DNA from 2 places in the Microtetraspora glauca genome. Region 1 is predicted to be linked to the other one. Evidence: predicted binding sites of a transcription regulator. Region 1 holds the regulator's gene; the other holds the start of a gene.

Evidence for each region. Region 1 encodes HrcA, which represses chaperone genes, less so after heat shock. Its sites were predicted from a motif close to TTGGCACTCTCNNNNNGAGAGTGCCAA; they were not measured.
Region 2: groES (co-chaperone GroES) is a predicted target of HrcA. The motif match lies at 11,504-11,530, and genes of this name have one in related genera.

The regions. Positions count from the first base shown of each region.
Region 1 is NZ_JBFALK010000005.1:146,854-161,808, reverse strand. Features, by position in the region: gene AB0I59_RS11910 (glycoside hydrolase family 18 protein) at 1-407, opposite strand, end outside; gene lepA (translation elongation factor 4) at 530-2,356, shown strand; gene AB0I59_RS11900 (GNAT family N-acetyltransferase) at 2,413-2,946, shown strand; gene AB0I59_RS11895 (hypothetical protein) at 3,016-3,330, shown strand; gene AB0I59_RS11890 (hypothetical protein) at 3,370-3,708, opposite strand; gene AB0I59_RS11885 (glycoside hydrolase family 18 protein) at 3,884-5,269, opposite strand; gene hemW (radical SAM family heme chaperone HemW) at 5,677-6,894, shown strand; gene AB0I59_RS11875 (DUF4870 domain-containing protein) at 6,895-7,572, opposite strand; gene AB0I59_RS11870 (DUF3097 domain-containing protein) at 7,676-8,491, opposite strand; gene AB0I59_RS11865 (hypothetical protein) at 8,566-9,267, opposite strand; gene hrcA (heat-inducible transcriptional repressor HrcA) at 9,430-10,443, shown strand; gene dnaJ (molecular chaperone DnaJ) at 10,444-11,577, shown strand; gene AB0I59_RS11850 (16S rRNA (uracil(1498)-N(3))-methyltransferase) at 11,605-12,360, shown strand; gene AB0I59_RS11845 (hypothetical protein) at 12,406-13,083, opposite strand; gene AB0I59_RS11840 (SigE family RNA polymerase sigma factor) at 13,080-13,559, opposite strand; gene AB0I59_RS11835 (histidine triad nucleotide-binding protein) at 13,807-14,151, shown strand; gene AB0I59_RS11830 (PhoH family protein) at 14,205-14,955, shown strand, end outside.
Region 2 is NZ_JBFALK010000001.1:169,842-184,796, forward strand. Features, by position in the region: gene AB0I59_RS00920 (NAD(P)H-hydrate dehydratase) at 1-1,275, shown strand, start outside; gene alr (alanine racemase) at 1,328-2,539, shown strand; gene AB0I59_RS00930 (alpha/beta fold hydrolase) at 2,536-3,588, shown strand; gene tsaE (tRNA (adenosine(37)-N6)-threonylcarbamoyltransferase complex ATPase subunit type 1 TsaE) at 3,703-4,158, shown strand; gene AB0I59_RS00940 (hypothetical protein) at 4,348-4,986, shown strand; gene AB0I59_RS00945 (class F sortase) at 4,989-5,546, shown strand; gene tsaB (tRNA (adenosine(37)-N6)-threonylcarbamoyltransferase complex dimerization subunit type 1 TsaB) at 5,606-6,328, shown strand; gene rimI (ribosomal protein S18-alanine N-acetyltransferase) at 6,325-6,795, shown strand; gene tsaD (tRNA (adenosine(37)-N6)-threonylcarbamoyltransferase complex transferase subunit TsaD) at 6,782-7,819, shown strand; gene AB0I59_RS00965 (hypothetical protein) at 7,763-8,464, opposite strand; gene AB0I59_RS00970 (class I SAM-dependent methyltransferase) at 8,640-9,884, opposite strand; gene AB0I59_RS00975 (MarR family winged helix-turn-helix transcriptional regulator) at 9,896-10,432, opposite strand; gene AB0I59_RS00980 (NAD-dependent epimerase/dehydratase family protein) at 10,558-11,445, shown strand; gene groES (co-chaperone GroES) at 11,620-11,931, shown strand; gene groL (chaperonin GroEL) at 12,002-13,627, shown strand; gene AB0I59_RS00995 (sigma-70 family RNA polymerase sigma factor) at 13,928-14,554, shown strand; gene AB0I59_RS01000 (hypothetical protein) at 14,604-14,774, shown strand; gene AB0I59_RS01005 (DUF5319 domain-containing protein) at 14,735-14,955, opposite strand, start outside.

The DNA.
Region 1 (14,955 bases):
GGATCGCTCAGATCCAGGCGACCCGGATCGACGCGCTGCCCCAGCCATGCGGAGACTCGGACCCCGGGCAGCCGTTTCTTCCACCATTTCAAGAAATTTCGGGCGTTGGGGTATTTGTCAGGGGCAAGGGTGCCGTTGTGAGAGAACGGGCCACTGTGGACGTACACGTCCTTGACGGAGCCCAGCCGTACGGCGAGGGCGTCGACGTCGGCGGCGGTGCGGCGGCCGTCCACCCACGCGTGTCCCATCCAGAGAGCGTCGTTCCCCGTGCTCCTGGCCCACGCGGCCGGAGAGCCGGTGAACTGCAGGCGCAACGCCGCTATGGCGATCAGCCCGAGGGCGACCAGTACGGCCAGGACGATCGCGGTCCACCTGATCAACCGCTTGGTGATGGTCAAGGCAAGCATCCGGACATGCCACCATGGAGGTTGGCTGGTTCGCCAGCCGTTGACGAGAGAGAAGGCCGAGTCGGCGACGGCACGGCCCGATCCGTCGATCGCAGTCACAAACCCTGTTGAAACGGACCTCGGTGCGCACTCAGCCTGGCCAGACCGACCCCGCGTTGATCCGCAACTTCTGCATCATCGCGCACATCGACCATGGCAAGTCAACCCTCGCCGACCGGATGCTGCAGCTAACCGGTGTGGTCGACGAGCGCTCCATGCGCGCGCAGTACCTCGACCGCATGGACATCGAGCGGGAGCGCGGCATCACGATCAAGTCGCAGGCCGTGCGGCTCCCGTGGAACGGTCATGTGCTCAACATGATCGACACGCCCGGCCACGTGGACTTCTCCTACGAGGTGTCCCGCTCGCTGGAGGCGTGCGAGGGCGCGATCCTGCTCGTCGACGCGGCCCAGGGCATCGAGGCCCAGACGCTGGCCAACCTCTACCTGGCCATGAGCGCCGACCTGCATATCATCCCGGTCCTCAACAAGATCGACCTGCCCGCCGCCCAGCCGGACAAGTACGCCGAGGAGCTGGCCGGGCTCATCGGCTGCGACCCTTCCGACGTGCTGCGGGTGTCCGGCAAGACCGGAGTCGGCGTCACCGAGCTGCTCGACCACGTGGTCGAGACCATCCCCGCGCCCGTCGGCAACGCCGACGCGCCGGCCCGCGCGTTGATCTTCGACTCGGTCTACGACACCTACCGCGGCGTCGTCACGTACGTCCGGGTCGTGGACGGGCAGCTGTCCAAGCGCGAGCGGCTGCTGATGATGTCCACCGGCGCCCAGCACGAGCTCCTGGAGATCGGCGTCATCTCGCCCGAGCCCATGCCGTCCGCGGGGCTCGGCGTCGGCGAGGTGGGCTACCTCATCACCGGTGTGAAGGACGTCCGACAGTCCCGGGTCGGTGACACCGTCACCAGCGCGACCAAGCCCGCCGTGGAGGCGCTCGGCGGCTACGAGCACCCCAAGCCCATGGTCTACTCCGGGCTCTATCCGATCGACGGCGACGACTACCCCGAGCTGCGCGAGGCCCTCGACAAGCTGCGGCTCAACGACGCCGCGCTGGTCTACGAGCCCGAGACCTCGGCCGCGCTCGGTTTCGGCTTCCGCTGCGGCTTCCTCGGCCTGCTCCACATGGAGATCGTCAGGGAGCGGCTCGAGCGTGAGTTCAACCTCTCGCTCATTTCCACCGCGCCGAACGTGATCTACCGGGTGGTGATGGAGGACGGGCGCGAGCTGATCGTCACCAACCCGTCCGAGTTCCCTGAAGGCAAGATCGCCGAGATCCACGAGCCCGTGGTCAAGGCCACGCTGCTCGCTCCCGCCGAGTTCATCGGCGCGATCATGGAGCTGTGCCAGGGACGGCGCGGCAACCTCCAGGGCATGGACTACCTGTCCGAGGACCGCGTCGAGATCCGCTACACGCTGCCGCTCGGCGAGATCATCTTCGACTTCTTCGACCAGCTCAAGTCGAAGACCCGCGGCTACGCCTCCCTCGACTACGAACCGTCGGGCGAACAGTCCGCCGACCTCGTCAAGGTCGACATCCTGCTGCAGGGCGAGGCCGTCGACGCATTCAGCGCCATCGTCCACCGCGAGAAGGCGTACGCGTACGGCGTCGAGATGGCCAAGAAGCTCAAGGACCTCATCCCGAGGCAGCAGTTCGAGGTGCCCATCCAGGCCGCCATCGGCGCCCGCGTCATCGCCCGCGAGAACATCCGCGCCATCCGCAAGGACGTCCTCGCCAAGTGCTACGGCGGCGACATCAGCCGTAAGCGCAAGCTGCTGGAGAAGCAGAAGGAAGGCAAGAAGCGGATGAAGATGGTCGGTCGCGTCGAGGTCCCCCAGGAAGCGTTCGTGGCGGCCCTCTCCACGGAGACGCCGTCGGCGGACAAGGCCAAGAAGTAGGCGCGAAGCGGATGCGGCGCGATCCGAGCCGCCGGGTCGCCGACTGAGGAGCGTGCATGGACGTCCTGGTCACCGAGCGTCTGGAGCTGCGCCGGCCGGTGATCGGCGACCTCGCCGACGTGTACGCCGTGCACGCCGACCCGGAGACCAGCCGGTACAACCCGTCCGGCCCGGACGCCGACGAGCAGGCGAGCCGGCTCCGGCTGCAGGGCTGGATCGCCGACTGGCGGGAGCGCGGCATCGGCTACTGGACCGTGCGCGCCGGGGGAGTGGTCCTCGGCTTCGGCGGGCTCCGCTTCCACGAGGTGGAGGGCGACGTGGTGCTCAACCTCTACTACCGGTTCCGGCCCGCCGCCTGGGGGCGCGGTTATGCCCGGGAGATGGCCGCGGCGGCCCTGGCCGCAGGTCGGGAACGATTCCCCGACCTGCCGATCGTCGCGGTCGTCCGGGACATCAACATCCCCTCGCGCAAGGTGGCCGAGGGCATCGGCATGCGGTTCGACCGCACGATCCCCTATGTCGGCGTGGACAGCCACGTCTTCGTGCTCGACCCCGGCGTACGGCCGGCTCCCAACGGCGCGAACCGCTGACCCGCCGGGAATTGTCGGTCGCCTCGCGTACCTTCTGAGTCGAACGCCTGTGCGATTCGGAGGTCGAAAATGATCGCAGATGCTCACGCCGCCGAGCGGTTCCTGCGCGCCGCGATGCTTGGCGTGGCGATGGCCGTGGAGACGCAGCGGATCCTTCGGCTCCATACTGGCGACTCCCCACCCGACGCGGACGGCACCGTCGGGGTCGAGATCCCGTTCCCGGAGTCGACCGTGATCGCCGCCGTGCTCGACGCCGCCGCCACCTGCTTCCAGCCGCGAGGTGACACGGGGGAGGATCCACGGCAGGCCGTCCTCATCCCGCTGCTTGAGCTGGCCTCGCTCGCGGGTCCCGCCATCCCGCCCCAGTCGGTCCGGGGCGGGTGACGGTCCGCGGATGCGCGCCCGCGGGCTCCCGTACGGAGATCAGCGGATGGCGCGGCAGACCAGAGCGTCGGACGAGCCACGGAAGGCGGCCGAGATCACGTCCGAGGTGAGGTACTTGCAGGCCAGGTACGGGTCTCCCTGGCCGGCGTAGACGAGCGCGGAGGAGGTGGAGCCGGAGGCGTAACACCTGAGGACGTTGTCGCTCTGGTAGAAGCCGATCCACGCCGACGAGCTGACCTTGGCGTGGCAGTAGTCGCCGATGGACAGCGGGCCGAACGTCAGGTCGACCGTCTGGGCCTGGGCGGGCGAGCTAACGGTGAAAACGGCGGCGAAGGACAGGAGCACGCCGGCGGTCAGGGTGAGCGAGCGGCGGAGCATGGCACCTCCACGGGAGCGGGGAACGGGGCACTGAGTCGCGCCACCGGACCGGGTACGGCAGCGCCGGATGGGGATGTGGCGGGGATCGGAATCGGGCGGTGCCGGGTCGGAATGGGCGGATGTCGCGGGGACCGGTGCGAACCCAGGCGCACCGATCCCCGCAGCAGGTGGGTGGTCAGCGCAGCACGGAATAGAGCGCCGAGGTGAGGGACGCCTTGGCGTCGTCCTGATCGAGTGACCACATCATCGAGCCGCCGAGACCCTTGAGGCGGATGTAGGCCGCCTTCTGCACGAGAACCGCCGGGTCGTCGTACGACCAGAACTCGTTGCCGTCATAGAGCCACAGGGTGCCGGTCAGCAGGTCCCGGTATCGCTTGCCCGGCTTGCCCGCAAGGATCTTGTAGTCCTCGGTGCCCGCGGCGAAGGTTCCCGGAGCGGGGCCGGTCGCCGCCGCGTACAGCCCGTTACCGCTGGACCGCACACCCGTCCAGCCCTGCCCGTACGCCGGGACGCCGATGACGATCTTGTTCTTGGGGGCGCCGCGCGACACGTAGTCCTTCACGGTCTGGTCCACGCTGAAGCGCACCGGGTTCGGGTCCCGCCGGTCGGTCAGCAGGTTGCCGTTGTGTCCGGTCCGGAGCTCCCAGGATCCGTGCAGGTCATAGCCCTGGACGGTGGCGAAGTCGAGCTGGCGGAAGACCGGGCCCACCTCGAAGCCGGCGTCGATCTTGGCCGCCGCGGCCGGGAGGAAGGCCGTGAGCTCGGAGTGCCGGTCTACGGCCGTCATCTGCCGCCGCAGCTCGCTCAGGAACAGCGTGAAGTTCTGCTTGTCCTCCGGCCGGATGATGTTCCCGTCGTTGCCGGAGGAGCCGGGCCACTCCCAGTCGAGGTCGATGCCGTCGAAGATCCCGGCCCCGGTGCCTTCGGGGAGACCGGGCAGGTTGCCCTTCAACCACAGGTCCACGCAGGACGCGGCGAGCGTGGCGCGCGATTGCGGTGTGAGTACGGCGTCGGAGAAGTACTTCGAACCGGACCATCCGCCCAGCGAGATCAGCACCTTCAGGTTCGGGTGCTTGGCCTTCAGCTTCCTGAGCTGGTTGAGGTTGCCCTTGAGCGCCTGGTCGTCGCCGTCCGCGACCCCGTCCACGCTCTGCTCGGCGGGAACGCCCCGCTGCCAGTCGGCCCACGGATCCGCCGAGTAGCACGTGCCCTCGGCGCCGACGAAGCCGAACGCGTAGTTGATGTGGGTGAGCTTGGCGGCGGCGCCGCTGGTGTCCAGGTCCTTCACATGGAAGTTCCGGCCGTAGACGCCCCACTGGATGAAGTAGCCAACCCGCTTGTAGCGGTCGTTGCCGCCGGACCGGCCCCGTGCCGCCTCTTCCTGGGTCCCGGCGGCGGTCCCGGCGGCGGTCCCAGTGGCCGCGGCGGCTTCGGGTGCCGCGGCTTGTACCGGTTCGTCCTGTGCCGATCGGGCCTGCGCTGTCTGTGCCAGCGCGGGCGTGGACGCGGCCGCGGCCGCGAGTCCCGTGGCCAATGCCACGGCGAGGAGGAGTCGACGCACGTTGTCCCCTACTCTTAGGAAACTTTCCTTAAAGTTTGCTGGATCGTAGCCCCGGGGAACGCGGCGGTCAATGGTGGAAGAGGGCCCGGATGGAAGGCCCTGGCCGGCCCCGGATCCCGGTCTGGGTCCGGTTCGTTGCCCACGTCGTAGCCGGGGGGAGCTCATGACGCTGGTCAGGTCGTCGGCGTTGGCCTGCGGATCGATGTCCCAGGCGATTGCCCGGCCGTTCGCCTTGGCGGTGTGCGGCGCCAAGGACGGCGTGAGCATCGCCTCGCCCACGCCGCCCTTCCGGGTTGGCGATGGTGATCAGGTGGCCGTCCGTACGGCGTGCATCGCCGTGCCCCCGCTCCGCGGTCGATGAGAGCGGGACGGCAAGGGCATCGGCCGGATACCGGCAGACTGGAGACGTGCCTTCCGTTCTTCCCGACGGCGACCCGGTTCCCGCCTCCGGCGAGCTGCCTTCCAGCGCTCTCGACGGGCTCGGGTCCCGCCCGTTCGGCTTCTACGTGCACGTACCGTTCTGCGTCACCCGGTGCGGCTACTGCGACTTCAACACCTACACCGCGGCCGAGCTCGGCCCCGGCGCCTCGCAGCGGGACTACGCCTCCACCGCCATCGAGGAGGTACGGCTCGCCCGGCGCGTCCTCGGCGACGCCGAACTGCCCGTGGAGACCGTGTTCTTCGGCGGGGGCACACCGACCCTGCTCCCGCCGGACGACCTGGTCCGGATCCTCCACGCCATCGACGAGGAGTTCGGCCTGGCCGCCGGGGCGGAGGTCAGCACGGAGGCCAACCCGGAATCGGTCACCCAGGAGACCCTGGAAGTCCTGCGGGACGGCGGGTTCACCCGGATGAGCTTCGGCATGCAGAGCGCCCGCGAGCACGTCCTCGCCGTGCTGGACCGCCGCCACACCCCTGGCCGGGCGGCGGCAGCCGTGCAGGAGGCGAGGAAGGCGGGGTTCGACCACGTCAACCTCGACCTGATCTACTCCACCCCTGGCGAGACCGACGACGACTGGCGGGCGTCGCTCGACGCCGCGCTGGCCGCGGGTCCCGACCACATCTCGGCGTACTCGCTGATCGTCGAGGAGGGCACCCGGTTGGCCGCCAGGATCCGGCGTGGCGAGCTGCCCATGCCGGACGACGACGTGGCCGCCGACCGCTATCTCATCGCCGAGGAGATGCTCACCTCCGCCGGGTTCCGCTGGTATGAAGTCTCCAACTGGGCGGTCTCCGACGAGGCCCGCTGCCGCCACAACCTGCTCTACTGGACCGGCGGTGACTGGTGGGGCGTCGGGCCGGGCGCGCACAGCCATGTGGGCGGCACCCGGTGGTGGAACGTCAAGCATCCGGCGTCGTACGCGGCTCGTCTCGCGGTGGGCGAGTCGCCGGGGTACGCGCGCGAGGAGCTGGCGGCGGATGACAGGGCCGTCGAGCGGCTGATGCTGGAGCTCCGCCTCGCCTCCGGGTTCCCGCTCGCCGACCTGCGGCCGTCGGCCCGTACGGCGTGCGCCAGGGCGCTGGCCGACGGCCTGCTCGACGTGGAACCGTTCAAGCGCGGCCGCGCCGTGCTGACGCTGCGGGGCCGGCTCCTCGCGGACGCCCTGATCCGCGACCTGACCTGATCAGGTGATGAGCCGGATCGTCATCGGATAGCGGTAGCTCTCGCCCCGGTTGGCGGCCATCGAGCCCATGATCCCCATCACCAGCGTGTAGAGCCAGATGACCGGGAGGAGCAGGAACCCGATGACTCCCACGAGGACGAACGACAGGATGAACGACAACACGGTCACCGTGACGAAGGCGATCGTGCCGGTGATCCAGAAGTTCAGCGCCTCGGCCGCCTGGTCCCGGACGTACGGCGACTGGTCCTTCTTCGTCATGTAGATCACCAGTGAGCCGACGGAACCCAGCGGCCAGGCGATGAGGTTCCCCAGGCCGGCCAGGTGGGCCAGCATCGCCATGTTGGTGTCGTCGGTGCCGGGACGCGGGCCGTACTGCCCGGGCACGTGCGGCCCGGCCGGGCCGTGAACGGGCGCGCCGTATCCCGGGGCCCCGTATCCCGGTGCGCCGTAACCGGGAGTCCCGTAGCCCGGCGTGCCGTAACCGGGAGTCCCATAGTCCTGGTTTCCGTAGCCCTGGTTTCCGTAATCGGGGGCGCCGTAGCCCGGACCCCCGTGACCGGGCCCGCCGTATCCCGGAGCGCCCTGACCGGGCCCGCCGTATCCCGGAGCGCCCTGACCGGGAGCTCCGTGTCCCGGAGTGCTCTCGCCTCCGTACGGCTCCCGTGGATCGCCAGTCATGCGGCCTTCCTTCGCTGTGTAGAGGGATTGGAGTTCGCTTTGCCTTGCTGCCGCGAGGGAGACGCGGCGGATTCGTCCTTTCCCGGCACCGGGCCGGGCTTCGTCACCCGTCCTCGCCGGGATCCGTGACGAAGTCGATCAGCTCTTCGACCCGGCCGAGCAGCTCGGGTTCCAAGTCGGTGAAGGCCGTCACACGGCCGAGGATGTGCCGCCATGCCTCCGAGGGGTCCATCCGCCAGCCGAGCGCGGCGATCACACCCTCTTTCCACGGGATCCCCCGCGGCACGGAGGGCCAGGACGGTATGCCGAGGACCGACGGCTTGACCGCCTGCCAGATGTCCACGTACGGATGGCCCACGATCAGCACGTCCGCCCCGGACACCTGGGAGGCGATGCGGCTCTCCTTGGACCCGGGAACGAGATGGTCCACCAGCACGCCGAGCCGCCTGCCCGGTTCCGGGGAGAACTCCTCGACGATCGCGGGCAGGTCGTCGACCCCTTCGAGGAACTCGACGACGACGCCCTCGACCCGGAGGTCGTGCCCCCAGATCTTCTCCACCAGGGAGGCGTCGTGGACGCCTTCCACGTAGATCCGGCTCTCCCTGGCGACCCGCGCGCGCAGTCCCTCGACGGCGATCGACCCGGAGGCGCTGCGCCGCTGTCCGCGCGGCGCCTCGGACGGGCGGACCAGCGTCACCGGCTTGCCCTCCAGGAGGAACGCGGCCGGGGCGAGCGGGAAGACGCGCCGCCGCCCGAACCGGTCCTCCAGGGTGACGGCCTCCTTGTCGCACGCCACCACCGCGCCGCAGAAGCGCCCTTCCGCGTCCTCGACCACGAGATCCCGCTCCGCGGGCACCTGGGGGATCTTCCCCCGTCCGGGCCGCCGCCAGTCTCCGGAAAGCACGTCCTGCCCATACATGCCGGGAACGCTAGCAAAATCGGGCATCCGCGCGGGGAAGTCCGCCGGAGGCTGTGGACAGACGCCGGCGCGGGTCAGCGCATCGCCCTTTTGCGGGCGCCGCTGCGCCGGACCAGCACGACGATGGTGACGATGATGGCGATCAGGAAGCCCACGCCCGGAAGAGCGATCATCGCGACCGTGCCGCCGACCAGCTTGCCCACGCTGCCCATGATCTCCTTGCCGACGCCGAACCTGACGCCATCGCCCTCACAGGAGACGTTGTAGGCGCCCGCGATGGGGACGCCGATCTGGAAGACCATCTCCCACGTGGCGTCGCCGTACGCGATCGTCTGGGAGGCGGTCGGCTGGGTGAGCCTGATGTCCAGGCCCGCGTCGCCCTCGACCTTGCAGGTGACATCGCCCGCTTGGTCGGACGAGGCGTAGATCGCCGGCTTGTCCTTCGGGTCGAGTTGGACGTTCACCTTCTCGCCGCTCTTGAACGTCGTGATGGAGGCGGCGTCCTTGATGGTGGAGGTCAGCCCGCCCGCGAAGCCGGCCACTCCCACGACGATCAGGATGACGAAGAGCAGCCAGGCCAGGATGATCCACAGGATCCTGGGCCGCACGGGTCCCTGCGGAGGCGGCGTGCCGTAGGCGCCCTGCGGGTACGGTGTGCCCTGCGCGTACGGCGAGCCCTGTCCGTACTGCGTGGGCTGCCCGTACGGCGTGGCCTGGTTATACGGCGAAGACGGGCCCCGGACGTCGCCGGGGAGGGGGTTCTGATTCTCGGTCATGGGTCGGACCATAAGGAATGCGACTTGTGAGCTGATTGCGACCGGCTTGCCGGGTTGGCCGGATTGGTGTTATCGCACCCTGTGGGCGGTAGCCGTACACTTGGCACTCGGGAACACGGAGTGCCAGACACCGCGTTTCCCGATGCACAGGGAGGTGACACTTTGCTCGACGAACGCAAGCTGGCCGTGCTTCGTGCCATCGTCGAGGACTATGTGTCCACCAATGAGCCGGTGGGGTCCAAGGCCCTCGCCGACAGGCACAACCTCGGCGTGTCACCGGCCACCATCAGAAACGACATGGCGGCGCTCGAAGAGCAGGGCTACATCCACCAGCCGCACACCAGTGCGGGACGGGTGCCGACGGACAAGGGCTACCGCCTGTTCGTCGACCGCCTCTCCCAGGTCAAGCCGTTGTCCGCGGCGGAACGCCGTGCGATCGAGACCTTCCTCGCCGGTGCCGTGGACCTGGACGAGATCGTCATGCGGACGGTCCGGCTGCTGGCCCAGCTCACCCGGCAGGTCGCCGTGGTGCAGTACCCCTCGCTGACCCGGTCCACGGTCCGCCACGTGGAGATCGTGCCGCTGGCGGAGCGGCGCGTCATGCTCGTGCTGATCACCAACACCGGCCGGGTCGAGCAGCGCGTGATCGAGTTGCCCGAGACCGTCGCGGACGACCGCATCGCTCACCTGCGCGCCGTGCTGAACGCGTGCCTGGACGGCTGCGGCCTGTCCAGGGTGCCGGACACGGTGGCGGAGCTGCCCGATCGGCTGCCCGCCGAGGACAGGCCGGTGGCCGCCACCATCCTGTCGGTGCTGCTGGAGACCCTGGTCGAGCGGCACGAAGAAAAGATCGTTTTCGCCGGTGCCGCCAACCTGGCGGCCGCCGACTTCAGCGTGGGCCTCCGCGAGGTGCTCGAGGCGCTGGAGGAGCAGGTCGTGCTGATGCGGCTGCTCGGCGAGACCGGCGACCTGTCGGGGCTGACCGTCCGGATCGGCTCCGAGAACCCCTACACCGGACTGCGCGGCACTTCTATCGTGGCCGCGGGATACGGTGCGGGCGACAAGGAACTGGCCCGGCTCGGAGTGCTGGGCCCGACGCGAATGGACTATCCGGTGACGATGGGTGCGGTGCGCGCGGTCGCGCGTTACGTCGGGCAGATCCTGGCGGGGTCATAAGTGGCCAAGGACTACTACGGCACCCTCGGGGTGCGGCGGGACGCCAGCCAGGAAGAGATCAAGAAGGCATACCGCCGTCTTGCCCGGGAGCTGCACCCGGACGTCAATCCGGATCCTGAGACCCAGGAGCGGTTCAAGGAGATCACACAGGCCTACGAGGTCCTCTCCGACACCAACAAGCGCCAGATGTACGACCTCGGAGCCGATCCGTTCAGCTCCGGCGCGGGCGCCGGGGCCGGCGGGTTCGGCGCGGGATTCCCGTTCAGCGACATCATGGACGCCTTCTTCGGCTCCGCCGGAGGCTCGCGCGGACCACGCTCCCGGGCCAGGCGCGGCCGTAACGCGACGATCCGGGTCGAGCTCGACCTGGCGGAGACCGCGTTCGGCACCACCCGCGAGATCGTGGTCGACACGGCCGTGCTGTGCGAGGTCTGTCACGGTTCGGGCGCCGCCGCGGGCACCCACCCCGACACCTGTGACATGTGCCACGGCCGGGGCGAGGTGTCGCAGGTCACCCGCTCGTTCCTCGGCCAGGTGATGACCTCGCGGCCGTGCCCCCAGTGCGGTGGCTACGGCAGCGTCATCCGCAACCCCTGCCTCGAGTGCTCCGGCGAGGGCCGCGTCCGCACCCGCCGTACGATCAAGGTCCGCATCCCCGCGGGCGTCGAGGACGGCACGCACATCCAGCTGGCCGGCGAGGGCGAGATCGGCCCCGGCGGCGGCCCGCCCGGAGACCTCTTCCTGGAGATCGCCGAGCGTCCGCACCAGATCTTCGAGCGGCGCGGCGACGACCTGCACTGCACGGTCCAGATCCCGATGACGGCCGCCGCTCTCGGCACCATCTTGTCGATCGAGACCCTGGACGGCACCGAGGAGATCGACGTACGGCCCGGCACCCAGGCGGGCCAGGTCATCCCGCTGTACGGCAGGGGCGTCCAGCGCCTCAACGAGACCGGCAGGGGCGACCTGCTCATCCATGTGAACGTCGAGACGCCCATGAAGCTCGACGCGCAGCAGGAAGAGCTGCTCAGAGAGCTGTCCAAGCTGCGCGGTGAGGAGCGGCCCCCCGGGAAGTTCTCGCCGGGGCAACAGGGCTTCTTCTCCCGGCTGAGAGACGCGTTCAACGGTCGCTGACACCATGATCAGGCTCCTGGTGACGCCATGACCGCTCCTGTCTTCCTGGCCGATCTGTCCGGTGTGCTGCCCGGTGGCGCGCCCGTCGCCCCCGGTGATCGTGTCCTGCTGGACGGCCCCGAGGGGCGGCACGCGGCCGCCGTCCGGAGGCTGCGCCCGGGGGAGCGGCTCGACCTGACGGACGGCGCCGGCCGGGTCGCCGAGTGCGTGGTCCGCGACGTGGCCAAGGACTCCCTCACCGCCGAGGTGCTCCGGCGGTACGACGTGGAGGCCGCCCGGCCGCGCCTCGTCGTGGTCCAGGGGCTGCCCAAGGGCGACAGGGGAGAGCTCGCGGTCGAGATGATGACCGAGGCGGGCGTGGACGTGATCGTTCCGTGGTCCGCGGCGCGCTGCGTCACCCAGTGGAAGGGCGAGCGCGCCGCCAAGGCCCTCGCCCGCTGGCGGAGCACCGCGCGCGAGGCCGGAAAGCAGGCCCGCCGCTTCCACCTGCCGGAGGTGGCCGAACAGGCGAGCACCGCCCAGGTGGCCGAACTGCTCGCCGGGGCCGAGCTGGCTGTCGTGTTGCACGAGGAGGCCGCCCAACCCCTGACCGGCCTGTCCCTGCCGCGGAACGGCGACGTCGTCGTGGTCGTCGGCCCCGAAGGCGGCATCACGGACGAGGAGATCGCCGCCTTCCGGGCGGCGGGAGCCGTACCCACCCTGCTGGGCCCGACGGTGCTGCGCACCTCGACGGCGGGGGTGGCCGCCGCGGCGGTGATCCTGTCACGCTACGGCCGCTGGTGATCCGCGGAGCCGTGTGACGGCTCCGCTCCCGACGCCGGTCGGCGCCTACGGCGTGGGCGTCTCCGCGGGGGGTTCCGGAGTGACCACGTCACTCGCCGACGGGCTGGGCGTCGGTGAGGGCGACGGCTTGGGCGTGGGCGTTCCGCACTGACCTCCGGAGCAGCCGGTCGGCGTGCGGTTCGGGCTCGGGCCGGTGGACGGGCTGGTCGGCGGGGCCGGTGTCTCCGTCGTGAGACACATCGGGGAGCCCGACGCGTACGGCTCGACGGCCTGGGCCGGCGTCGCCGGAGTCGCGCACGGGTCACTCGGGGACGGCGTCGGCTTCGCCGGAGGGCTGTCCTTCGGCGTCACCACGGACGAGGCCTCGCTCCGGGACGGCGGGCTGTTGACGACCTGGGGCGGGGTGTGCACCGTCGGGGGGCGGTTGATGGAGGAGATGTCGGGGAGCCGGGAGTCGTCGCCCGTGTTGGAGACCGAGCTGTGCATCACCTGGGTGCGCAGGTCGGGGACGATCATGACGACCGTGCCCGCCACCAGCGCGGCGCCGGCCACGGCGGCGCCGACGCGCCACCAGAAGAGGCCGCGCAGTCCGCGCACGCCACGCTCGTCGATGCGGCGCCGGATGATGTCGAGCCCTTCGGGCGAAGGCACGACCGAGTCCGCCTCCGCCCGCATCGCACGGCGGAGGAACTCGCCGTACTCGTCGTCGGTGGGGAAGGTCATGAGAACTGCTCCAGTGCCATCCTCAGGGCGGCCATGCCGCGGGCCGTGTGACTTTTCACCGCGCCCTTGCTGATGCCCATCGCATGCGCGATCTCGGCCTCGGACAGATCCCCGTAGTAGCGCAGGACCAGTGCCTCGCGTTGCCGTGTCGGCAGATGGCGCAGTGCCTCGATGACCGCCGATCGCTCAAGCTCGCCGATCGCGCCGTTCTCGGCGCTCGGCGCGTCAGGAAGCCCCTTGGGGGCGTACTTCTCCACGACGGCGCGATGACGCAACACGGAGCGCGATCGGTTCACGACCGATTGGCGCAGGTAGGCGAGTGCCTTGTCGGTGTCCCGCAGGCGCCGCCAAGCCCCATGGATGGCGACGAACGCGTCCTGCACGACTTCCTCCGCGCTGGCCACATCTCTGACCAGCAGCACGGCGAGACGCACGAGTGACCGATAGTGCGCGCTGTACAGCGCGGTCACGGCCATGTCGGCATCCCATCCGACGGGCACCGCCCCCAGCGACCTGTCGGCCACGAGGGTCTCGGTGGTCACGTCAGTAGGACGCTCGTCCTCCCCGGGGGGTTTACGCTCTTCCGAATCATTAGGGGGCATGACCCAGTTGTGTCCTCGCCCGACACTAGGGGTGTTTTTGTCGGTGCAGTGTCGCACATTCACACTATCCGGGGGATCTTTCAACGGCATCACTGATTGGCAACGGCTACGCTTCTCGATCGTGACCGACTGCCTGTTCTGCAAGATCGTGGCCAGGGAGATCCCCGCCGACATCATCCTTGAGACCGAGCGGGCGCTGGCGTTCCGCGACATCAATCCGCAAGCGCCCACGCACGTCCTGGTCGTCCCCAAGTCACATCACAAGAACGCCGCGGCGCTCGCCCAGGCGGACGACGGCCTCGCCGACGACGTGCTCAAAGCATGCCACGACGTGGCCCTTCAGGAGGGCGTCTCCGACTCGGGATATCGCGTCGTGTTCAACACCGGTCTGGGAGCGGGCCAGACCGTGTTCCATGTTCACGCACATGTGCTGGGCGGACGCAGCCTGACGTGGCCTCCCGGCTAGCGGATAGCATGACCGTAGGAACTAGGGAGGCGAGCAGGCCGTAACGGCCGCCCATGTCCGAGTCACAGACCACCAACAAGACCCAGGCCAAGGTCCTCATCCCCGAGGGACAGGCGATGATCAGCCTGCTCGGCTCGCGTGACGAGCTGCTGCGGGTCATCGAGAAGGCCTTCCGCGCCGACATCCACGTGCGCGGCAACGAGATCACCATCACCGGTTCTCCGGAGGAGAGCGGCGTCGTCGTGCGGCTCTTCGAGGAGCTGGTGGAGCTCGTCGGCTCCGGCGCCGAGCTGACCACCGACTCCGTCGAGCGCAGCATCGCGATGCTGCGGATGACCAGCGACCGGCCCGCCGAGGTGCTGTCCTTGGACATCCTCTCCGCGCGCGGCCGGACGATCCGCCCCAAGACCGTCAACCAGAAGCGGTACGTCGACGCGATCGACAAGCACACGATCGTGTTCGGCATCGGCCCCGCCGGCACCGGCAAGACGTACCTCGCGATGGCCAAGGCCGTGAAGGCCCTGCAGAACAAGCACGTCAACCGCATCATCCTGACGCGGCCCGCGGTCGAGGCGGGGGAGCGGCTGGGCTTCCTGCCCGGCACCCTCTACGAGAAGATCGACCCCTACCTGCGGCCGCTCTATGACGCGCTGCACGACATGCTCGACCCCGACTCGATCCCGCGGCTGATGTCGGCGGGCACGATCGAGGTCGCCCCCTTGGCGTACATGCGGGGACGCACGCTGAACGACGCGTTCATCATCCTCGACGAGGCGCAGAACACCTCGCCCGAGCAGATGAAGA
Region 2 (14,955 bases), on a different contig from region 1:
GCCGGGTCACGCGCCCACCAGGAGGGCCTGGCCGCGCTGCGCGCCGCGGGCGGCAGGGCGGTGGAGTTCGCTCCGGGACCGGCCCGGGAGCTGATCGGCGCCGCCGACCTGGTCCTGGACGGCCTGGTCGGCATCGGGAGCACGGGGGCGCTGCGCGAGCCGTACGGCACGCTGGCCGGGTTCACGGCGGACGCCCCGGGCGTGGTGATCGCGGTCGACGTGCCGAGCGGGGTGGACGCGAGCAGCGGGCGCGTGGACGGGCCGGTGGTGAGGGCGCAGGCGACCGTGACGTTCGGCGCGTACAAGAACGGGCTGCTCGTCGATCCCGGAGCGTCGTTCTGCGGGGCGGTGGAGCTGGTGGACATCGGGCTCGGGCCGTACCTCCCGGACCCGGACGTGGCCGCGCTGACCGGCGACGACGTCGCCGACCTGCTGCCGAAGCCCGCCCCGGAGTCGGACAAATACCGCAGGGGTGTCATCGGGATCGCCGCGGGGAGCGACACGTTCGCGGGAGCCGCCGTGCTCGCGGCGGGCGGCGCCGTACGCGCGGGCGCGGGCATGGTGCGCTTCGCGAGCTTCGAGGAGCCCGTCCGGCTGGTCAGGGCCCGCTGGCCGGAGGCCGTGACGACGGTGCTCACCCCCGGAGCCGAACGACCGCTCGACGACGTCGGACGGGTGCAGGCGTGGGTGGTCGGGCCGGGGCTCGGCACCGGGCGGGAGGCGCACGCGATCGTCAGGGAGATCCTGGCGACCGACCTCCCGGTGCTCGTGGACGCCGACGGGCTGACCCACGTCGCCGCGGACAGGTCGCTGCTGCGCAGGTCGGGACCGACCCTGCTCACCCCGCACGCCGGGGAGCTGGCGCGGCTGCTCGACGTGCCGCGGGAGAGGATCGAGGCGCGGCGGATCGAGCACGCGCGCCGCGCGGCGGCCGAGCTCGGGGCGACCGTGCTCCTGAAGGGGTCCACCACGCTCGTGGCCGAGGAGGACCGGCCGGTCCGGGTCAACTCCACAGGGACGCCGTGGCTGGCCACGGGCGGCACGGGAGACGTGCTCTCCGGCATCGCGGGCGCGCTGCTCGCGGGGGGACTGAACTGCTACGACGCCGCCTCCTGCGCCGCCTATCTGCACGGGCTGGCGGCGCGGATCGCGGCGGCCGGGCCGGACCGCGCCGCCGGAGGTTCCGGGCCCGGTGACTCCGGGCCCGGTGGCGAGGCGCCGATCGCCGCCCTCGACGTGGCCGAAGCCCTGCCCGAGGCCGTACGCGCCCTGTGACGCGGGAGGGCAACGGGCCCGAGCAACCGGGATCACCTGACAGACTGGAACGATGAGTCTCCAGATCGCCGTGGACGCGAAAGACCAGGTCCGGACCCCCGCCGAGGCGAGGGTCGACCTCGCGGCGATCCGGCACAACGTCGGTCTCCTCGCCGAGCGGGCTTCAGGCGCCGACGTCATGGTCGCGGTCAAGGCCGACGCGTACGGCCACGGCCTGGTCCCCTGCGGGAAGGCGGCCCTGGAAGCCGGTGCGACGAGGCTGGGCACCGCGTTCGTGCGCGAGGCGCTGGCCCTGCGCGCGGGCGGGGTCACCGCGCCGATCCTGTCCTGGCTCATCACCCCGGGTGAGCCGCTGGAGGAGGCCGCGCTCCAGGGCGTGGAACTGTCCGCGAACGCCCCCTGGCTGCTGGACGACATCGTGGCCGCCGCCGGCCGCACCGGCCGTACCGTCCGGGTGCACCTCAAGGTGGACACCGGCATGTCCCGGGGCGGGGCGCCGCTGGCCGAGTGGGCCGCGCTGATCGAGGCGGCGCTGGCCGCGCGGGCCGAGGGCGCCATCGAGATCGCCGGGATGTGGTCCCACTTCGCCTGCGCCGACATTCCGGGCCACCCGTCGATCGGCGCGCAGCTCGCCGTGTTCGACGAGGCGCTGCGGATCGCCGACGGGATGGGCGTGCCGAGCGACGCGATCCGCCACATCGCCAACTCCGCGGCCGCCTTCACGCTGCCCCAGGCGCGGTACGACATGGTCCGCCCGGGCATCGCGGCGTACGGACTGAGCCCCATTCCGGAGATGGGCGGGTTCGGGCTGCGCCCGGCCATGACGCTGGTGGCGAGGCTCGCGCAGGCCAAGCGGGTCGCGGCCGGTTCCGGCGTCTCCTACGGCCACCTGTACGTCACGGAGCGTGAGACGACGCTGGCGCTGGTGCCCCTCGGATACGCGGACGGCATCATGCGGACCGCCACGAACCAGGCGGAAGTGCTGATCGCAGGTCGGCGGCGGCGGATCGCCGGGCGGGTCTGCATGGACCAGTTCGTCGTCGACGCGGGCGACAACAGGGTCAGTGAGGGCGACGAGGTGATCCTCTTCGGTCCCGGTACGCGAGGCGAGGCCACATGTCAGGAATGGGCGGATTCCCTCGGCACGATCACCCATGAGATCGTGACCAGGATCGGATCCCGTGTCCCGCGCGTTTACGCGGGCGAGCGGGATCAGGTGGAGCCGGCCCGCAGCGCGCCGCCGTCACGAGGAGAACAGGTATGAGCACACGCCGCACGGTCGGGATCGCCGGGGCCGTGGTGGGCGCCGCGTCGGCGGGAGCGGCGGCGGCGGCCATGGCGAAGAGGTACGCCGTGGGCCGGATCCGGTTGCGCCCCGACCTGGAGGCGAGCGAGCCCTTCGGCGAGCTGCGCGGCCGGGAGGTGGCGCTGACGACGTCCGACGGCGTGATGATCCACGCCGAGGTCGACGGCCCCGAGGACGCTCCCCTCACCGTCGTGCTGTGCCACGGCTACTGCCTCGCCTCGGACTCCTGGCACTACCAGCGGCGTGATCTGCGTGAGTCGTACCGGCTGGTGACCTGGGACCAGCGGTGCCACGGCCTGTCCGCGCGAGCCGAGCCGAGCGACTGCACGATCGACCGCCTGGGCGAGGATCTGGCACTGGTGGTGGAGGAGCTGGTCCCCGGCCCGTGCGTGCTCGTCGGCCACTCCATGGGCGGCATGACGATCATGGCGCTGGCCGAGCGGCGGCCGGAGCTGTTCGACGACAAGGTCCGGGGTGTGGCGCTGCTCTCCACCTCGGCGGGAAAGCTGGCCGAGCTCACGCTCGGCCTTCCCGCGCTGGTGTCGAAGATCGTGCACAGGGCGGTTCCGTCGGCGGTGTCGGTGATGCGCAAGCGCGGATCCCTGGTCGACCGGGGACGCGAGGCGGGCAACGACGTCGCCTTCCTCGCCGTGCGCTACCTCGGGTTCGGCGACTCCAGGAACGTCAGCCCGACCGTGGTGGACTTCGTCGAGTCCATGATCAGGGCCACGCCGTCCGAGGTGATCGCCGACTTCTACCCGGCGCTCATGTCCCATGACAAGCTGACCGCGCTCGACGTGCTCAACAAGGTGCCCACGTCGATCATCGTCGGCGAGCGCGACTGGCTGACCCCGCTCGACCACAGCCGGGCGATCGCGGCGGCCGTGCCGACCGCGCAGCTGACCACGGTTCCCGCGGCGTCGCACCTGGTGCAGCTGGAGACCCCCGCCGTCGTCAACGACGCGCTGCGCGAGCTGATCAAGCGAGGACAGCGCGACGAGGCGTGAACGGACGTACCGCCGTGCCGGAGGCGCGGCACGTCAGCCCGCGGCGACCGTACAGTGACCGATGGAAGCGTCAGGCGAGCGGCCGGTGAGCCCGGGCGAACGGAGGAGTGACACGTGAGAACCGTCCGTACCACCGAGGAGATGCGGGCGCTGGGCGCGGAGATCGCGGGGCTGCTGCGCCCCGGCGATCTGATGGTGCTCACCGGACCGCTCGGCGCGGGCAAGACCACGCTGGTGCAGGGCATCGGGGAGGGGCTCAAGGTACGCGGCCCGATCACGTCGCCGACGTTCGTGATCGCGCGGGTCCACCCCTCGCTCTCCGGCGGCCCGGCGCTGGTGCACGCCGACGCGTACCGGATCGGCGGCTCGCTGGAGGTCGACGACCTCGACCTGGACGCCTCCCTGGAGGACTCGGTCACCGTCGTCGAGTGGGGTGAGGGACTCGTCGAGGGCCTCGCCGAGGACCGCCTCGAGATCGTCATCGAGCGCGACCCAGAGGGCGAGGACCGGCGGGTACGGCTGCGCGGCGTGGGCGGGCGCTGGTCCGCGATCCCCGCCTCGCTGGTCTAGTGCCCCTCCCGGCACGAGGTCCGCGCAGATCCGGGGGACGCTCCCCGACGCAGGAACGCCGGGCACGGTGATCAGGGCGTTTCCCGCGCCCCACCGAATCATTCCGAAACATCCAAGAATGAAGATCCTTAGCCCTGGATTGGCATAGATTTTCTGGGTATACAGGGTCGGGGTGGGAGGGGTGGTCGGATGATCAAGGTCAGGCATCTCGCCGTCACGGGAATGGTCCTGCTCGGCGGGCTCGGCTGTACGGCGGAGGCCCAGACGGCCGGTGCCACCCCCACGATCACCCTGACGCCGGGGCAACCGTCGCCTTCGGTGACCCTTCCCCGCCAGGACATCCGCGTCACGGTCGATCCGTCCAAGGTCGAGGGCGGGTCCACCAGGACCGTCCACATCACGGCCTACTGCCCGCTGCCCCAGGGGGGCACCGACTACCGCGCGACCGCCAGGTCGGACGCGTTCACCGGCCTGGTGACGCTGGTCGCCCCGACCGGCACGCCCTCTCCGGGCTCCACCCCGGGCGTTCCCCACGTACGCGGCGGCGCCAATGTCAGGGCGGAGGCGAAGCCGGGCGGCTACAAGATCGAGGTGCGCTGCGAGGCCACCAACGACATCGGCAGCACGTCCCTGAAGGTCACCCCTGGATCCGCGTCCGACTCCACCCCCACGAAGATCCCCACTCGGGCACCGCACGCGGGCGGCGGCGGCACGGCGGCGGGCGCTCCCGAGGAGGACTCCGGCCTGCCGGTCGGTGCGACCGCGGTCGGCCTGCTGGTGGCCCTCGGCATCGGCGTCGGTGTGGCACGTAGGCGCGCGGGAGGCTGAGTTTGGCCGGTTCGTCCCGGTGGGTGGTCGTGGCCGGGATCGCCACCGGGCTGGCGTTGTTCGCGATGAGCGCCAAGGACCACGAGCAGCCCGCCCCTCGCTCCACGGTCGTGCCCAAGCGCATCGACATCCCCGCGCTGAAGCTCAAGGCCCCGCTGATGAAGCTCGGCCTCTCCTCCGAGGGCGATGTCGAGCTCCCGCCGTACGACAAGCCGGGGACGGCCGGGTGGTACACCGGCAGCGCGGTACCGGGCGACGGCGGGGCCTCCGTGATCATCGGGCACGTGGACACGAAGACCGCGCCCGCCGTCTTCTACCGGTTGCGTGAGCTGCGGAAGGGACAGCTGGTGAAGGTGCTGCGCAGCGACGGCAAGACGGCCGAATACCGCGTCGACTCGGTCGAGCGGGTGCCCAAGAGCGACTTCCCCGCCGAGCGGGTGTACACCGAGGACGGCCTGCGCCTGGTCACCTGCGGCGGCAGCTTCGACTGGGCCAACCACGAGTACCGCGACAACGTCATCGTCTACGCCTCGCCGGCAGGGAGCGACCCCCGCGCGTAGGCCTCCGGTCCCGGGCGTACGGGCCTGAGGAGACCGGACAACGGCTAGGCTTGGCCTTTGTGCTGGTCTTGGCCCTGGATACCGCTACCCCCGCAGTCACGGCCGCGTTGCACGACGGCGACCGCGTGCTGGCCGAGTCGACGACGGTCGACGCCCGCCGCCACGGTGAGCTGCTCGCGCCCGCGATCGAACACGTCCTCCGTGAATGCGACGCCTCTCTGCGCGATGTGACCGCGATCGTCGCCGGGTCGGGCCCGGGGCCCTACACCGGGCTCAGGGTCGGGTTGATGACCGCGAGCGCGCTGGCCGGGACCGTGGGCGTCCACGCGTACGGCGTCTGCACGCTCGACGCGATCGCCTACGCCTCCGGCCGCGGCGAACCCTTCCTGGTCGCGACGGACGCGCGGCGCAAGGAGGTCTTCTGGGCGCGGTACGGCGACGCGCGCACCCGCCTGGACGGGCCGCGCGTGGACCGGCCGCACGACCTGCCGGGAGAGCTGCCGGTGATCGGCGCGGGCGCCCGGATGTACGCCGAGACGATCGGGCCGGACCGGGTCGCCGATCCGGAGTACCCCTCGGCGGGGGCGCTGGCCGCGCTCGCCGCCGAGCACCTGGCCGCGCTGACCCCCGAGCGGGCCGCGGAGCTCGCCCGGGTGCCCGAGGGCAGGATCGACTCCGTCGAGCAGGCACGGGAGCTGGCCGTCCTCGGCCCGGCGCGGCCGATCTACCTGCGCAGGCCCGACGCCCAGATTCCGGGGGCGCCCAAGAAGGTGACGGCGTGACCGCCGTGCTGCGCCGGATGACCGTGGCGGACCTTCCCTCCGTGGTCGAGATCGAGCGGATCACATTCCCGCTCGACGCCTGGAGCGAGGCCATGTTGCGCGGCGAGCTCGACGACCAGCCGCGCACCCGGCACTACGTGGTCGCCGTGGTCGACGACGAGATCGTGGGGTACGCGGGGCTCGCGGCCGCGGCCGACCAGGCCGATGTGCAGACGATCGCCGTCCTCGCGGGGCACCGCAGGTCCGGTGTCGGCGCCGCTCTGCTGACCGAGCTGCTCGCCGAGGCGGTGCGGCGCGGCGCGAGCGAGGTCTTCCTGGAGGTCCGGTCGGACAACTCGCCCGCTCAGGCGATGTACGAGCGGTTCGGGTTCGAACGGCTCGGCGTCCGGCGGAACTACTACGACGACGGAACCGACGCCATCACGATGGTGCGGAACCTCAGAGAAGGGGCGCATGAGCATGCGTGACGAGCCGATCGTCCTGGGGATCGAGACGTCCTGCGACGAGACGGGTGTCGGCCTGGTCCGCGGTCACACCCTGCTGGCGAACACGATCGCCTCCAGCATGGAGGAGCACGCCCGTTTCGGCGGCGTGGTGCCCGAGGTGGCCTCCCGTGCGCATCTGGAGGCCATGGCCCCGACCGTGGAGAGCGCGCTGGCCAAGGCGGGCCTGCGCTTCTCCGACGTCGACGCCGTCGCGGTCACCGCCGGCCCCGGCCTGGCCGGGGCGTTGCTCGTGGGCGTCGCCGCGGCCAAGGCGTACGCGCTGGGGCTGGGCGTGCCGCTCTACGGGGTCAACCATCTGGCCGCGCACGTCGCGGTCGACCAGCTGGAGCACGGGCCGCTGCCCAAGCCGTCCATCGCCCTGCTGGTGTCCGGGGGCCACTCGTCGCTGCTGCTGGTGCCCGACGTCGCGCACGACGTGATCTCGCTGGGCTCCACGGTCGACGACGCCGCGGGTGAGGCGTTCGACAAGGTGGCCAGGGTGCTCGGCCTGCCCTTCCCCGGCGGCCCGCACATCGACCGTTCCGCCACGTCCGGTTCGGGTACGGCCATCGCCTTCCCGCGTGGCAAGTACGACGACGGCACCCTGGACTTCTCGTTCTCCGGCCTCAAGACGGCCGTCGCCCGCTGGGTCGAGGCCCGCGCGGCGGCGGGGGAGACGGTCCCGGTGGCCGACGTGGCCGCGTCCTTCCAGGAGGCGGTCGTGGACGTGCTGACCCGCAAGGCGCTCCAGGCGTGCCGTCGCTACGACGTCAAGGACCTGCTCATCGGTGGCGGTGTGGCGGCCAACTCGCGGCTGCGGGCGCTCGCCCAGGAGCGCTGCGACGCGGCGGGCGTGCGGCTCCGGGTGCCCCGTCCCGGGCTGTGCACCGACAACGGCGCCATGGTGGCCGCGCTCGGCTCCGAGCTGGTCGCCGCGGGGATCCGGCCGTCAGCGCTGGACATCCCGGCCGACTCGTCGCTCCCCATCACGGCCATCCACGTCTGAGGCCGCGCCGTCGCCGGGGCGGCGCCCTGCCTCCTCCACATGGCGTCTCACGGCCTCCACCCGGCCGGTGAGGCGCGTCTCGGTCGAGATCAGGCGCTCGTCCAGGGTGGTGAACCGGCCGTCGATCCGGCCCTCCACCACGTCGAAGCGGTCGTCGTGGCGGCTCAGGTGCCCGTCGATCGTGCCCAGCCTCGTGCTGACCGTGCCGAGCGTGGCGGCCATGTCGGCCATCCGCGCGCCCAGGTCGGTCAGGTGGCCCTCCAGCCGGGTGAAGCGGCCTGCCGCGGCGTCCATGCTCGCCTGGAGCCGGTCCACGCGCTCGCCGACGGCGTCGACCTGGTCGCTGACCGCCTCGACGTGCCGGGCGAGGCTCTCCGCCCAGGACGGGGGTTTCGCCGCGAGCGCGTCGATCTGGTCGCCCACCGCCTCGATCATGCCGCACAGGCCGCCGAGCCCGCGCTCGCGAAGCTCGCGGAGCAGCCATTCCATGCCTTCGAGACGCTGGCGGATCTCGTCGAACACGGCACCCTGCGTGCGCTGCTCGTAGACGTGATCCTGGGCCGCGCGGGCCAGCAGCTCGCGCATCCGCTCGGAGACGGCGGTCTGGCTGCCCGAGTGGAGGAGGCCGTGGCTGGAGTGGTCCACCGAAAGCTCCTTCGCCCGCCGACGCATAGTGGCGGGTTGATCCGGTTTCGAGGGATTCGTGATCGGGCGGGCCGCGCCCGACCGCCCACAATAGCCGCGTGCGGCGCCGATTTCCGGCGGGACGGTGAAAGACCGTGGTTATCGATGGATTGCGATAATTTGCCGTAGTGCCAGGTCAGACGGCTTGGCAGATGAGCGCGTAAGGGCGGTCGGCGATCCGGGTAAGCACGATTACTACTGAATTATCCCCAGAAAGCCGCAAATCCCGGCGCAATTGCTCGATATCGACCGCAGAGCCGCGCTTCTTGATCGTGGCATTCCCCACGCCTCGTTTCCGGAGAGCCGCGCGCAGCGCCTTCAACGAGAACGGCATGACCTCGTGCACCTCGTATGCCGCGGCCCAGGGGGTGCGCACCAGCGCGTCACCTGTGATGTAGGCGATCCGCGGGTCGAGGAGTCGCCCTCCGACCAGGTCCGCCACCTCCGCGACCAGGTGCGCGCGGACCGCCGCCCCGTCCGGCTCGTACAGATATCGCGCGACCGGGCCGGTGTCCGCCTCCGCTCCGGTCGGGACGAGGGTCTCGCCGGACGGCAGCAGGGTCGCCCGCCGGGAGAAGCCGGTGCTCGTGTGACCGGGGCTCTCGTCGTCGAGGGCGGGCGCGAAGCCGCCGAGCCAGATCGCCGCCTCCTTCACCTCGCCCTTGTAGGAGACCCACTCGGCCTCGGCCCCCTCGGGCACGAGTTCGTACGGGATGCCGGGCGCCACCTTGAGGCAGGCCGCCGGAGCCCGCGACGCCAGCTCCAGCGTGGCCGGCCATGAGGGCGAGTAGGCCATCGGGTCGAAGACCCGCCCGCGCGAGCCGCGCCTGGCCGGGTCGGCGAACAGCACGTCGTACGCCGAGGGATCGGTGTCCGCGGCATCGGCCGTACGCACCTGGACGCGGTCGGTGAGGCCGAGCGCGGCGGCGTTGGCCAGGGCGACCTCGGCGGCGAGTGGATCGAGATCCACCGCGTCCACGGCGCAGCCCGCGCGGGCGAGGGCGATCAGGTCGCCGCCGATCCCGCAGCACACGTCGAGCACGCGCGGTCCCGTCGCTCCCGTCGCGCCCACCCCCTGCCCCTGCCCCGCCGCGCCGGCGACGCGGCGGGCGCGGTGCGCGGCGACCTCCGTCCGGGTCGCCTGTTCGAGGCCGTGGGGTGTGAAGTACATCACCGCGGCCTCGTCGCCGAACTTCGCCTCTCCTCGGCGGCGGAGGGCGGCCTGGGTCAGGGCGGCCGACGTGAGCGCGGGATCGTGGACGCGCCGCAGCGTGGTCGCCGCCGCCACGGGATCGAGCCCCTCGGCCACCACACGGACGGCCTCGGCCAGCGCGGTCCGCCCCTCGGGTGTCAGCAGCTCACGGAACGCCTCAAGGTCCACGGCTCCCGACGCTATCGCTTCGCCGGAGCGCTGCGGTCCGGGCCCTCCCCCGCGTCCCCGAGGGAGACGAGGAGCGCGCGCAGGAGGGCGGCGAGCCGATCCTGCTCCGCGCCGGACAGCGCGGCCAGTAGGCGGCGCTCGTTGGCCGCATGGCCGTCGAGGAGGTCGTTCGCCACGGCCAGCCCCTCATCGGTGAGGGTGATCAGGACCATGCGCCGGTTGTCGGGGGCGACCTCGCGGTTCACCAGCCCCTTCGCCGCCAGGCGGTCGATCCGGTTCGTCAGCGCGGGCGAGCTGACCATGACCGCGGCGGCGAGGTCACCCATGCAGAGCCGGTGTTCGGGACCGGACCGCAGCAGCGACGCGAGCACGTCGAACTCCCACGGCTCCAGGCCGTGCCCGGCGAAGTGCTCTCGCGTCTCCTTCTCCAGAAGGCGGGCGGCACGCGAGATCCGGCCGACCACGCCCATCGGGGAGCAGTCCACGTCGGGCCGCGTACGGGCCCACTGGCCGAGGATCGTGTCCACGGCGTCGGGCATGCCGGTCATCTCACTCCATGTGCTCTCGGCTTCCGCACCAGGCTAGCGGAAACTTCGACGTTGAAATATTCGACATCGACGGCTAGTGTTGCGGCATCGAAAGCTTTGATGTCGAAAAGTTCGAGGTGAGAGTGATGAAGGTCCTGGTGATCGGCGCGACGGGGTACATCGGCGCCGCGGTGGCGGAGCGGCTCGCCGGTGACGGTCACGAGGTGGTGGCGCTGGTCCGGGACCCGGCCGGAAGCGGCCTGACCGGAGACGTGCGACGCGGAGACCTGCGCGAGCCGGAGAGCCTGATCGGGGCGGTGACGCCGGACGTCGACGCGGTGATCCACGCGGCGAGCCCCACCGGCGACGAGCGGGTCGACGTCGCGGCCGTCCGGGCACTCATCTCGACGGGGAAGCCGCTCGTCTACACCAGCGGTGTCTGGGTGCTCGGCCGGACCGGGGAACCCGCCACCGAGGAGGCTCCGGTCGATCCCCTCCCGCTCGTCGGCTACCGGCCGGCCGTGGAGCGGATCGTGCTCGACGGCGGGGGGTTCGTCATCCGCCCCGGCATCGTCCACGGGTACGGCAGGGGCATCCCCGCGCTGCTCGCCGCCCAGGCGGCGGAGTACGGCCTCGGCCGCTACGTCCACGCGGGAGGGCCGCCGCCCGTGTGGCCGACCGTCCACGTCGCGGACCTCGCCGACCTCTACCCGCTCGTCCTGGAGCGGGCCAGGCCGGGAGACCTGTTCCACGCGGTCGCGGAGGAGGGCGTACCGGTCTCGACCATCGCCGAGGCGGCGGCGCGCGCGGCCGGAACGCCGTGCGCGCGGGCGGTGCCGTGGCCCGTCGAGCAGGCGGCGGAGGTGCTCGGGCGGCCGTTCGCGGACGCGCTCGCGCTGAGCCAGCGGGTGAGCGGCGCCCGCGCGCGCCGGGAGCTCGGATGGACGCCGTCACGCCCCGGGATCGTGGAAGACCTCGCGGCCGGTGCCACGGAAGACGCCCTGAGCGAAATCGGCGCCGGTGGGACGCCATAGCTGACCTGCGACGGGGGTTCGTGTTGACTGTCACGGCGCCCTTGCATACTGTTTCGTGTTGGCACTCGCCTAGCGAGAGTGCCAACAGCGACGAGACAGGTCTGACACCCGCGACGGCAGGCCGCTGGTCGCCTCTTCAGCTCATTCATCGCAATCTGAAGGGGAGGTCCGATCGTGACGACCGCCACTAAGGTTCCCGTTAAGCCGCTTGGTGACCGCATCGTGGTCCAGCCGCTTGAGGCCGAGCAGACCACCGCTTCCGGTCTGGTCATCCCGGACACCGCCAAGGAGAAGCCGCAGGAGGGCAAGGTCCTCGCGGTGGGCCCGGGCAACTGGGACGAGGACGGCGAGAAGCGGATTCCGCTCGACGTCAAGGAGGGCGACGTCGTCCTCTACAGCAAGTACGGCGGCACCGAGGTCAAGTACGGCGGCGAGGAGTACCTGGTGCTCTCGGCCCGTGACGTGCTCGCCATCATCGAGAAGTAGGCCGCGCAAAGCATGAGGAGCCCCGGGACGCACGTGCCCGGGGCTCCGACGCGCTCGTAAGGAGACGTGAATGCCCAAGATCCTGGAGTTCGAGGAGGACGCGCGGCGCGCTCTTGAGCGTGGCGTGAACGCCCTCGCGGACGCCGTGAAGGTTACGCTCGGCCCCCGTGGCCGGAACGTGGTCATCGACAAGAAGTTCGGTGCGCCCACGATCACGAACGACGGTGTCACCATCGCTCGCGAGGTCGAGCTGGACAAGCCGTACGAGAACCTCGGCGCCCAGCTCGCCAAGGAAGTGGCGACCAAGACCAACGACATCGCCGGTGACGGTACGACCACCGCCACCGTGCTGGCCCAGGCGATGGTCCGTGAGGGCCTGCGCAACGTCGCCGCCGGTGCCCAGCCGCTGTCGCTCAAGCGCGGCATCGACCTGGCGGCCAAGGCCGTCAGCGAGAAGCTGCTCGACGGCGCCCGTCCCGTCGCCGACAAGCAGGAGATCGCGCACGTCGCGACGATCTCGGCCCAGGACGTCAAGATCGGCGAGCTGATCGCCGAGGCGTTCGACAAGGTGGGCAAGGACGGTGTCATCACCGTCGAGGAGTCCAACTCCATGGGCCTGGAGCTGGACTTCACCGAGGGCCTCCAGTTCGACAAGGGGTACCTGTCGCCGCACATGGCGACCGACCTCGAGCGGATGGAAGCGGTCCTCGACGACCCCTACGTCCTGATCACCCAGGGCAAGATCTCGTCGATCGCGGACTTCCTCCCGATCCTGGAGAAGGTCGTCCAGACGAAGAAGCCGCTGCTCGTCATCGCCGAGGACGTCGAGGGCGAGGCCCTGGCCGTCCTGGTGACGAACAAGATCCGCGGCACCTTCACCTCCGTGGCCGTCAAGGCCCCGGGCTTCGGCGACCGCCGTAAGGCCATGCTGCAGGACATCGCCATCCTCACGGGTGGCCAGGTCGTCAGCGAGGAGATCGGTCTCAAGCTCGACAACGTCGGTCTCGACGTGCTGGGCAGCGCCCGGCGCATCGTCGTGACCAAGGACGCGACCACGATCGTCGACGGCGCCGGTGACGCCAAGGCGATCGACGACCGCGTCAAGGAGATCAAGATCGCCATCGAGCAGTCCGACTCCGACTGGGACCGCGAGAAGCTCCAGGAGCGTCTCGCGAAGCTCGCCGGCGGCGTCTGCGTGCTCAAGGTCGGCGCGGCCACCGAGGTCGAGCTGAAGGAGAAGAAGCACCGTCTCGAGGACGCGATCTCCGCGACCCGCGCCGCGATCGAGGAGGGCATCGTCTCCGGCGGTGGCTCCGCGCTCGTGCACGTGGCCAAGGAGCTGGACGACCTCGGTCTGTCCGGCGACGAGGCCACCGGTGTGACGGTCGTCCGCAGGGCCCTCGTCGAGCCGGCTCGCTGGATCGCCGAGAACGCCGGCCTCGAAGGGTACGTCGTGACCTCCAAGGTCTCCGAGATGGCGGTCGGCCACGGCCTCAACGCCGCGACCGGCGAGTACGGCGACCTGATCGCCCAGGGTGTCATCGACCCGGTCAAGGTCACCCGTTCGGCCGTGCAGAACGCCGCGTCCATCGCCGGCATGCTGCTCACGACCGAGGCTCTCGTGGTGGACAAGCCCGAGGAGGAGGCCCCCGCGGCCGCCAACGGTCACGGCCACGGTCACGGCCACGGTCACTGACAGGCCTCACGCCCGTCGGGTGGTCTAGGGCGCCTCACGCCCGTCCCGCCGAAGGCGGGACAAAGTAGCACAGTACGGCTCTCGCCGAGGCGAGGGCCGTACTTCTTTTTGGTGTAAACCGAACTGCGGCGTCGGGCGTCGGCGCTGGTCGAACATCTGACATGTAATTGCCAATTGGGCCATTCATCTGAAATATTCAAACCCTGTTGTGTTCAATCGATTACGTGCGGTTATCGACGCGTCAATGTGACCAATCCGTAGCCGTTAACCATGACGACATGCGCGATCGTGGCGGGCATCATGCCTAACGTGACCGAGGGACGCGTCGCCGACGCCGCAACTGGGGTAAGGCTTGCGACGAGATCGGATGAGTCCGACCTCAGGGAACTGACCAGCCTTGCCGTACAAGGAGATCGCACCGCGATCGAATCGCTTCTGGGACATCTGCGCCCGATGGTGGTGCGCTATTGCCGTGCGCGACTGGGAAGGGTTTCCGGTCACTATCACATCGCCGACGACGTGGCTCAGGAAGTGTGCATCGCGGTACTGTCCGCCTTGCCGCGTTATCGGGACATGGGCCGCCCGTTCGCGTCGTTCGTGTTCGGGATCGCCTCGCACAAGGTCGCCGACGCGCTGCGCAGTTCGGTGCGTTCCGCCGTGCCCACCCAGGATCTTCCCGACGGGCCGGACGACGGCCCGGGGCCGGAGGAGACGGTGGTGCGCTACATCGAGGCCGAGCACGCGCGGGCGTTGTTGTCGCGGTTGCCGGACAACCAGCGCGAGTTGCTGATCCTACGGGTGGTGTCGGGGCTGTCGGCCGAGGAGACCGGCAACGTGCTCGGCATGTCACCGGGTGCCGTGCGGGTCGCCCAGCATCGGGCGTTGACCAGGCTCAGGCAGATGGCCGAACTGGAGTCGATTGCGTGATCACCGCGGTCGTGCGCCGCGCCGGCCGCGGTCGTGCGACGATTCAGCAGTGGATGCGGATGTGGCGCGGACCGACGCCGTTCTGGACGCGCTGGCCCGGCGGGAGTCCGTCGCCTTCGGTGTGGAGGCGGGCGACGTCGCCGTGCGCCTGCTAGGCGCGCTGATCGCCGACGTGGACAGTCATCGGCTCTCCTCGGTGTCGATCACGCCGTCGACGTAGCCCCGGGCGTACTCCCAGCTGACGTAGTCGCTGGGGTCCGGTTGGAAGGCGGGCTCGTGGACCTGCGGCCGGCCGTTGTCGATCATCTGGCGGAGGTTGCCCCTGAGCAGGTCCCAGCTGAAGTAGTGCTGCTCGCCGCACTCCGGGCAGTCGAGGACCAGCCCGAGCACGCCCTGTGGTT